One region of the Telluria sp. Soil_C_11 genome, then DNA from elsewhere that is predicted to be linked to it. Evidence: riboswitches for the same ligand, from Rfam matches in the RefSeq annotation. Region 1 holds a riboswitch; the other holds the start of a gene.
What was found. A riboswitch is a leader RNA that binds a small molecule or an ion and turns the genes downstream of it on or off. The one in region 1 is predicted to bind cobalamin.

Region 2: another riboswitch for cobalamin. It lies ahead of AC3A6M_RS16955 (TonB-dependent receptor); the one in region 1 lies ahead of AC3A6M_RS24445 (TonB-dependent receptor plug domain-containing protein).

Annotation. Positions count from the first base shown of each region.
Region 1 covers NZ_JBDGIN010000033.1:763-5,360, reverse strand. Annotated here, with positions in the region: gene AC3A6M_RS24450 (FecCD family ABC transporter permease) at 1-586, opposite strand, end outside; gene AC3A6M_RS24445 (TonB-dependent receptor plug domain-containing protein) at 605-2,461, opposite strand; cobalamin riboswitch at 2,534-2,779, opposite strand; gene AC3A6M_RS24440 (histidine phosphatase family protein) at 2,774-3,319, opposite strand; gene AC3A6M_RS24435 (adenosylcobinamide-GDP ribazoletransferase) at 3,336-4,115, opposite strand; gene cobT (nicotinate-nucleotide--dimethylbenzimidazole phosphoribosyltransferase) at 4,126-4,598, opposite strand, start outside.
Region 2 covers NZ_JBDGIN010000010.1:30,077-34,674, reverse strand. Annotated here, with positions in the region: gene AC3A6M_RS16955 (TonB-dependent receptor) at 130-2,076, opposite strand; cobalamin riboswitch at 2,153-2,386, opposite strand; gene AC3A6M_RS16950 (M1 family metallopeptidase) at 2,507-4,598, shown strand, end outside.

The sequences.
Region 1 (4,598 bases):
CGATCATCCAGAACACCATGTTGCGCAGGCTGCCTTCCGGCGCGATCGACAGCATCAGCGTCACCAAAGCCATGCAGGCCGACATCAGGATCACGCCGGTCAGCAGCAAGGTCGAGGTGCCGCCTTCGGCCGCCACGCCGCCGCGCATGTCGCGCCGCGCCAATAGATATAACAACATCGACACCGCGACTGCGCCGAGCAGCGCAGCGCCGTCGACCACCACGGCCGCGCACATCATCAACAATGCGAACAGGGCGCCGACCGAAGCGCCGGCCGAGATCCCCAGCACATACGGGTCGGCCAGCGGATTGCGCAGCAGGGCTTGCATCATCACGCCCGCCAGGGCCAGTGCGCCGCCGGTGACGAAGGCCGCCAGGGCCCGGCCGGCGCGCAGCGCGAGCAGAGAGGCGGCCAGCGAGTCCTGATGGCCGCGCAGCACCTGCGCTACCGCCTGCGGCAATTCCGACAGCGCGACCGAGACCGATCCCGTGATGCCGGCGAACAGCAGGCAGGCAAGGGCGGCGAGCAGGAGCGTGCCGATGATCGCGGTAGAGCGCTGGCGCGCGGATGGGTGGACTGGATGCATGCTGAGTCGGAGAGTGAATTAACGGATCCCGTAGCGTAGCGCGGCGAACCAGCTGCGTCCGGCCGTGCCGTAGTTGCGCGCCAGGTCGTAGCGTTGATCGAACAAATTGTCGAGACGAACCAGCAGCGACCAGTCGGGCGTGAACCGCCATGTAGTGTACAGGTTCAGGAGGCCGTAGCCACCCAGGCGATTGGCGTTCGCCGCATCGTCGAAGCGGCTGCCCGAGGCCTGCAGTTCGGCGCCCAGGTCGACGCGGTCGACGGCATACGCGGCCGAGAGGTTGGCGTGGCGACGCGCACGGCGGGCCAGCTGCTTGCCGGTAGTCTCGTCGCGCGGATCCTGCAGGTCGACGCTGGCGCGGAGCACCAGGCCGCGCAGCCGGGTTTCAGCCGACATCGTCAAGCCTTCGAGCAGGGCGCGGTTGACGTTGTAGGCACAGCTGCCGGTGCGGCTGGGGCAGGGATTCACCGTCACGATCATGTCGGTCAGGCGGTTGCGGTAATAAGTCGCCAGCAGCTCGGCGCCAGTCAGCTGGTAGCGCAGTCCTGCCTCGAGATTGCGGCCCCGTTCCGGCTTGTTGTCGGGCAGGCCGTAGCCCGGGTAGTACAGCTCGTTGTAGGTCGGGGCGCGGAAGCTGGTGCCGACGCTGGCGGTGGCGCGCAAATCCTTGCTGAACGCGTAGCCATAGCCGGCCGCCCCGGTGGTCCTGGCGCCGTAGACCGAGTGGTCGCTGCGCAGGCTGAGGTCGAGCAGGTGGCTGCCGCGCCGCAGGTCGTAGGCGGCCGCCACCGAATTGGTGATGCGCGAACGGTTCAGGGCAGTGCTGGCGCTGGACATCACCTGGTCCTTGCGGTGGCCGAACAGCAGCTGCAGGGTGTCGCCGTGGATGTCGAGCGTGTTCTGCCAGGTGAGCTCGTCCTGGCGGGTATCGATCTGGCTGGCGCCGCTGGCCGCCGTGCCGGTGAAGCTGCCCAGCCTGTCGTTGGAGCGGGCGGCCTGCAGGCTGCTGCGCCAGTTGGGAAGGATGCGGTCGTTCAGGAACAAGGCGTAGCTGTCGATGACCTGTTCGTTGTGGGTGTCGTAGCTGGAAGCGCCGCTGTCGTACTGGGCGCGCAGGCGGCTCTTCAAGAATTGTCCGCCCAACTCGTGCCCCGGCGCGAGCTGCACGGCCACGCGTCCGTTGACGCTGTTGCGCGTGTAGCCGTCGTCGTCCCTGTTATAGCTCGACGCGCCCGGACGGGTGCTGGAGAAGCCGTCGGCATCTTCGCGTGCGCCGCCCAGTGCATAGCTGACGCTGTGAGCGCCCCCGGTGGCGCCGCGCACGCCGGCGTCAACCTGGCTGGCGCCATCGCTGCCGCCTCCGGCGCTGGCGCTGAAGGCCGGCATGCCTTCGCCCTCGCTCTTCCTGGTGAAGATCTGCACCACGCCGCCGATCGCGTCGGCGCCGTACAGGGAACTCAGCGGGCCGTAGACGATTTCGATGTGGTCGATGCTCGACAGCGGAATCGCATTCCAGCTGGCCACGCCGGTGGTCGAGGAGCCGATGCGCACGCCGTCGACCAGGACCACGACCTGGTTGCTGTTGGCCCCGCGCAGGTAGACGCTGGTGCTGGCGCCCGGGCCGCCGTTGCGTGCGATCTCGATGCCGCGCTGGCGGCGCAGCAGGTCGGCAACCGAGCCGGCGCCGGCGCGCGCGACCTCTTCGCGGGAGATGACGGACGTGTCGGGAATGACCTCGTCGGCGCGCTGCGGCGTGCGGGTGGCGGTGACGAGCACGGACCCGATGGCCGGATCGGCGAAAGCGGGTATGGCGGGCGACGCAAGGGCAAAGGCGAGCAGCGGCGCGGCCGCATGCCGTGAAACGGGAAAGCGCATGGCGATGTTTTCTTTCGTGGACAACCGGCCGACGTCCCCGTAGGCCAGATTGAACAGAAGCGCCGGCAAGCCGGACGCTTCCACCTTTTGGCCGGTATCCGGGCTGGCAAGTATGGCCGTCTGACCTTCCCATGCAATCGCACAGTGGTATGAGAAGACGGTTGCCGCATCGACGCTGACTTTCTCAGCTGTTGCGTCGTGCGGTACTTGCTTACCGTTGCGGGGGCAGCACACCTTGGCCCTGATGAAGAGCTTCGTGTTTCCCGTTTAACTGCGCCTGAGAACACAGGCGCGAGCACCAAAACGTCGACATTATACTTCCAGCTCGGCTATTTGGCCGTAGGCGATGCGATGCGGAGTACGAGCAGCGTTCAGCGCGGCTTCTTCGAGCGGGAGGCCGTCGCGCATGGCGCCCAGCAGGCGAATGGTGCCGGCGTGGCAGATGAGCAGCGCTTCCGCATGGCCGGCCTGGCGCAGATCCGCGATGAAGGCGGCGACGCGGCGCGCGACGTCGAGCACGCATTCGGCGCCGCCGGGGCGATACCGGAGCAGGTCGGCGGCCCAGGCGTCGACCTCCGCGCGCGGGATGGCATTCCAGGCGCGCAGCTCCCAGCGGCCGAAATCCATCTCGGCCAGGCGCGCATCGAGGGCCAGCGCGGACGGGGCCAGGCGCCGGGCGAGGCCGGCGCAGCGCTGCAGCGGGCTGGCGTAGACAGGAAGATCGCCGGGCAGGCCGGCCGCGCGCAGGTGCGCGTGCACGCGCGCGAGCTCATGTTCCGCGACGGCGACGTCGCTGGCGCCGTAGCACAGGCACTGGTCGATCTCGGGCTGTGGATGGCGGACCAGGTGCAGCTTCACGGTGCGGTTTCGCGGTTCAGATCCAGGCGCCATGGCCCAGCGTGGCCAGCACGCCGACGTAGACGAGGGCCTCGGCCAGCTGCTGCACGGCGCCCAGGCAGTCGCCGGTATAGCCGCCGAGGCGCCGTTGCAGCTTGCGTCCGAGCCACACCGCGGCAAGCAGGGCCGCCAGCAGCGCCGCCAGCACGGCATCGGGCGCGAGCCAGCCGGCCGCGAGCAGGACCGGCGCCGGCAAGAGTGCGGTGAGGGCGGCGATCGCGAATTCGGCACTCGTCATCTGCTGGGCAAGCGGCTTGGCCTTGCCTTCGCCGCGCACGTAATCCAGCTTCCAGATCAGCGAGGCCGCGGCCAGGCGCGACAGCGGGTGGGCCAGGAACAGCGCGCCGACGGCTGCATGTGGCGGCAGCATCGCCAGCGCCGTCAGCTTGGTCGCCAGCATGCAGACGATGCCGATCGCGCCATAGGCGCCGACACGCGAGTCCTTCATGATCTCGAGCGCGCGCTCCCGCGTCATGCCCCCGCCCAGGCCGTCGCAGGTGTCGGCGAAGCCGTCTTCATGGAAGGCGCCGGTCAGGTAGATCGAGGCGGCGGTCGAGAGCACGGCGGCCACTGGCGCCGGCAGCACCAGCGCGGCCGCGAAGTAAACCGCGGCGGCGACCGCCGCGACCACGCAGCCGACCAACGGAAAGTAGCGCGAGGCATGCTGCAGCCAGCTGGCTTCGAATCCGACCCAGGAGGGGATCGGCAGGCGCGTGAAGAACTGCAGCGCGATGAAGAAGAGGCGGACCTGTTGCATCTTGGTCCTGTTATGCGGCGGCGGATTTTTCGCTGACGCTGGCCGACGAAAAGGTCGCCATCTCGTTAAGGAAGTTGGCGGCCGCATGCAGCAGCGGCAGTGCGAGCGCGGCGCCGGTGCCTTCGCCGAGGCGCATGCCCAGTTGCAGCAGCGGCCGCGCGCCGAGCTGCTCCAGCATGCGGCGGTGGCCGGCTTCGTCGGAGCAGTGCGCGAACACGCAGTAATCGAGGATGGCGGGTGCGATGCGGCTGGCGACGAGGAGGGCGGAGGTGACGATGAAGCCATCGATCAGCAGGGTCTTGCGCAGCGCGGCAGCCTGCAGCATGGCACCAGCCATCATCGCGATCTCGAAACCGCCGAAGGTGGCGAGCACGTCGAGCGGCTCGGTCACGCCGGCGTGGCGTTCGACCGCCGCTTCGATCACGCGCTGTTTGCGCAGCACACCCTGTGGCGACAGGCCGGTGCCGGCGCCGACGCAGTCCG
Region 2 (4,598 bases), on a different contig from region 1:
TTTTTGCAATGCTTACCGCTTGTTACACCGGTACCACCCAAGAGTTAACACTGGGGTCAGACTCCCGATTTTGGAAAAAGCCAGTAGGACATTTCCAAAAACCGGAGTCTGACCCCGGTTTGATTTGGATTAGAAGTCGTAGCGGGCCGAGAGCTTGAGCTGGCGGCCGTCGCTCGGGTAGATGCCCGAGCGGCAGCCGAAGGCGTTGCTGAAGTAATGGCGGTCGGCCAGGTTCAGGCCCGCGGCTGCGAGCTCCCATGGGCCCAGCTTGACGGCGTAGCGCGCGTCGAAGGTCACGTAGGACGGCATGCGCGCGGCGCAGCTGTTGTCGAAGTCGCTGCCGTAACGCTGGCGGTCGACCCATTGCGCGCCGAAATCGGCGCTCTGGCCATTGCCTGGCAGCCAGGCCAGGCGCGCCGTGACCACGTTCTTCGGCACCAGCACCATCTCGCGGCCGGCGTTCGGGCCTTCGGTGAAGGTGGCGTTCACGTGCTGCAAATGGGCGGTGGCGCGCCAGCCCGGCGCCAGCCGGGCCTCGGCATCGATTTCGACGCCTTCGCGGCGCGTCGGGTCGAGGTTGGTGTTGGCGAAGGCGGTCGGGTCGTAGAAGATTTCGTTGTCCAGCTTGTGGCGGAACACGCGCGCCGTGACCTTGCGCGCTTCATCGCCCCAGCTCGCGCCCAGCTCCAGGTCATGCGAGGTCTGCACCTTCAGCAGGCTGAGGCTGGTGCGGAAGCTGTTCTCGTCGACGTTGGCCACGCGGTAGCTCTGCCCTGCGCGCGCGCTCAGGGTCAGTTGCGGCAGCACGCGGTAGCTGCCCTGGGCTTCCCAGGCGTTCCGGGCCTGCGAACCGTTGTCCGGCGTGCCACCCATGATCGCGTCGACGTAGTCCTTGTCGAAGATTTCGCGGCGTGCGCCCAGGGCCACGCGCCCGTCGTGGGCCGGGTCGAAGCGCAGCTCGTCGCGCACGTAAAAGGCCTTCGATTTCTGGCTGGCGTCGGCCAGCGAATAATCCGCGGTGGTCTTGCGCTTCCAGTCGATCACGTCGATGCCGGTGACCAGCTCGTTCAGCATGCCGGCGCCCACGTCACGCAACCAGCGCGCGCGCGGCGAGAACTGGGTCTGGCGGCCCTTGTACTTGGTCACCGATGCGCTGGGGCCGAAGAAGTAGTTCGATTCCGCATCGCGCTCGCGGTGCGACAGCTCGGCCGCCAGGTCGACCGCACCCAGGCGGTATTCGGCGAAGGCGTTCACGCGGTCGGTGTCGAGCGAGCCGAAGTCGTTCGGGGTCTGGGTCTGGCGCGGGTTGGCCTCGAACTGGGCCAGGGTCAGGGAGCCCGGCAGGCGCGAGTCCTGGCGCGCGCTCTCCACCCGCACGCCGGCGCGGCCGCCCGTGTACGCGAGCTGCACGCCGGCCGCGACGCTGTCCTGTTTGAAGGCATTGTTGGCGCGGTAGTTGTCGTTGTCCTGGCGCGCCACGGCGACGTCGGCGCTGATGGCGCCCGCGGTGTGCGACAGGGAAGCGCGCAGGTCGCGCTCCTTGAATTGGCCGGCTTCGGCGAAGATGGAGCCATGCGTGCCCGGCTGGCTGCGCAGCGCCTCCTTGCGGGTCACGATCTGGATCACGCCGCCGGTCGCGCCCTCGCCGTACAGCACGCTGCTGCCGCCGCGCACGATCTCGATGCGCTCGACGGTGTCGATCGGGATGGTCGACAGCACCGCACTGGCCAGTTCGTTCTCGTTCAGGCGCACGCCGTCGACCATGATCACCATGTTCTGCGCGCCGTTGGCGCCGAAGCCGCGCAGGTCGAGTGCGAAGTCGGGCGAGGAGTCCAGGCTCTGGCGGCCGAACACGCCGCCGATCTTGCGGATGGCCTGGTTGACGTCGTTCACGCCGGCCTGTCGGATCTCGTCGCGGGTGATGACGGTGGCGCCGATCGGCTCGAGGGTGTCGGCGCTGGGAAAGCGGGCCCCGGTGATCACGACGGTCGCGGGGGCGGCCTCGTCGGCATGAACGGCGAAAGGAATGGATACGGCAATGGCGCAGGCCAGCGCGAGCGGCTTCTTGGAATTCATCGATGGATTAAAGTTCGATCGTTAGGCCGGCGCGCGTCCCCGCACACCGGCTCGTCACGGAAGCGCGGCAATGCGCCCGCTTCCCCCTGTCCTGGCCGGTATCCGGGCTCGCAAGACAGACTGCTCCACCTTCCTACGCGCAGGGCGCGCAGTGGTCATCGAAGCAGCCAGCCGCCATGAAGGCGGCGCTTGTTTACCGTTGCGGGGGCAGCACACGTTGGCGCGGCGCCGGGGGCACCTGCGCTCCGTGTTTCCCGTTTAACTGCACGCGCAGACCACGCGTGCGGGCACCAGAACCCGTGAATTATAAACCCAATAAGCAACATTCCCGGTCCATTTGTCGCCATGTGTGAGTTTTCTGACAGTGTTTTCGAATATAGTGTGAACACAAATACAACTTAACGAAATTCAATCCTTAGGGGACCTTTGCATGAGATTGAGTTCCACCGTACTGCGCACGGGCGCGCTCGCCGCCCTGCTGGCGGCAGGGGTCGCGGTTACCGCCGACCTGCTCGCCGAACCGGGTGGCCCGGCCGCCGCGCCGGCGCCGTCCCTCGACGGCATCGCCCTGGCGGCGCCGAACGCCGCCGCGGTGAGCGTTCCCAGCAGCCCGAACGCCTGGGGCGGCGCCCGCACCGGGCTCGAAGCGACGCTGTCCGACCGCGTCGTCCACTACGACATCGACGCCACGCTCGACCCAGTGAAGCACACGGTGACGGGCCGCGAAAAACTCACCTGGCGCAACCGGAGCAGCGTGCCGGTGAAGAGCGTCTACGTGCACCTGTACATGAATGCCTTCGAAGGCACGGGCAGCACCTTCTTTACCGAGAAGCGCGAGCGCGACTCCGGCTTCCGCTCCGGCGTCGAGATCAAGGATGGCGAATGGGGCCACATCGCCCTGCGCAGCGTCACCCAGGGCGAGGCCGCCGTGCCCTGGACCTTCGTCCATCCGGACAAGGGCCCGGCGACGGACCACACCGTGGTGCGCTTCGACCTGCCGGCGGCAGTGGCGCCCGGCGCCTCGACCACCTTCGACATCGACTTCCACACCCAGCTGCCGCGCGTGATGGCGCGCACCGGTTACTTCGGCACCTTCCACCTGGTCGGCCAGTGGTATCCGAAGATCGGCGTGCTGGAACTGCCGGGCGAACGCGGGGCCACGGCGCCGCGCTGGAACGCCCACGAATTCCACCTGAACTCCGAGTTCTACGCCGACTTCGGCAGCTTCGACGTCAGGCTGACGGTGCCGAAGGAGTACACGGTCGGCGCCACCGGCGAACCGCAGGGCGCTCCGCTCGAGAAGAACGGCATGCTGACCCACCGCTACGTGCAGGGCGACGTCCACGACTTCGCCTGGACCGCCGACAAGCGCAGCGCGAAACCGATGGTCGAGACCTGGACCGGCCCGGGCAGCCCGAACGTCACCGTCACCGTGCTGTATCCGCCCGAGTACGCGGCCAGCGCGGCGCCGGCCATGAAGGCGGCCAGGGATTCGCTGACCTACTTCTCGAACACGCTCGGCCCCTATCCCTACAAGACGCTGACCGTGGTGATCCCGCCGCACAACGCCGAGGAAGCGGGCGGCATGGAATACCCGACCTTCTTCACCGCCGAGGGCTATGCGCGGGTCGAGCCGGGCACCGCCACCCAGTACCTGCTCGACTTCGTCACCATCCACGAATTCGGGCACGGCTACTTCTACGGCCTGCTGGCGAATAACGAGTTCGAAGAGCCGATGCTGGACGAAGGCCTGAACGAATACTGGGACCTGCGCATGGTCCGCGAGCGCGGCCAGCAGGTGTTCGCCGGCACCCCGCTCACCCGCAGGCTCGGCTTCGCCCCGGCCTTCGATGCCTTCGCCGCCGAACGCACGGGCACCCCGCGCGCCGATCCCGCCGACGCGCCCGGCCAGAACGCCTACGACCGCCTGCAGGGCATCGGCCCGGTCTACAGCCGCACCGCGACCATGATGCGCGACCTCGAAGCGCGCATCGGCAAGGAGCCAATCGAACGCGCCTTCAAGGAATACTACCGGCGCTGGAAGTTCCGCCATCCGAGCACCGCCGACCTGCGCGAGACCCTGGCCGACGTCACCGGCCAGCGCGCCGCGGTCGAAGCCGTGTTCGCCCAGCAGGTCTATGCGGCGACCAGGGTCGACGACCGCATCGCCGACTTCAGCAGCCGCGAACAGCTGCCGCTGCCGGGCACGCGCCAGGCGGGCAGCGACTGGGTCGAGGACAAGCAGGCCGACCTCGACAAGCGCATCGAGAAGGACCGCGACGCCTGGAAGAAGGCGAACCCCAAAGCGAAGGAAGGGCTAGGCCCCTACCCCTTCCGCACCGAAGTGCTGGTGCGCCGCTACGGCGCCGCGGTGCCGCAGGTGCTGACCGTGAAGTTCGCCGACGGCAGCGCCGAGACCGTGCGCTGGGACGCCAACGAGAGCTGGCACAAGTTCAGCTGGACCAGGCCGGCGCGCGCCGTCTCGGCCGAACTCGACCCGCAGCGCCAGCACTACCTCGACG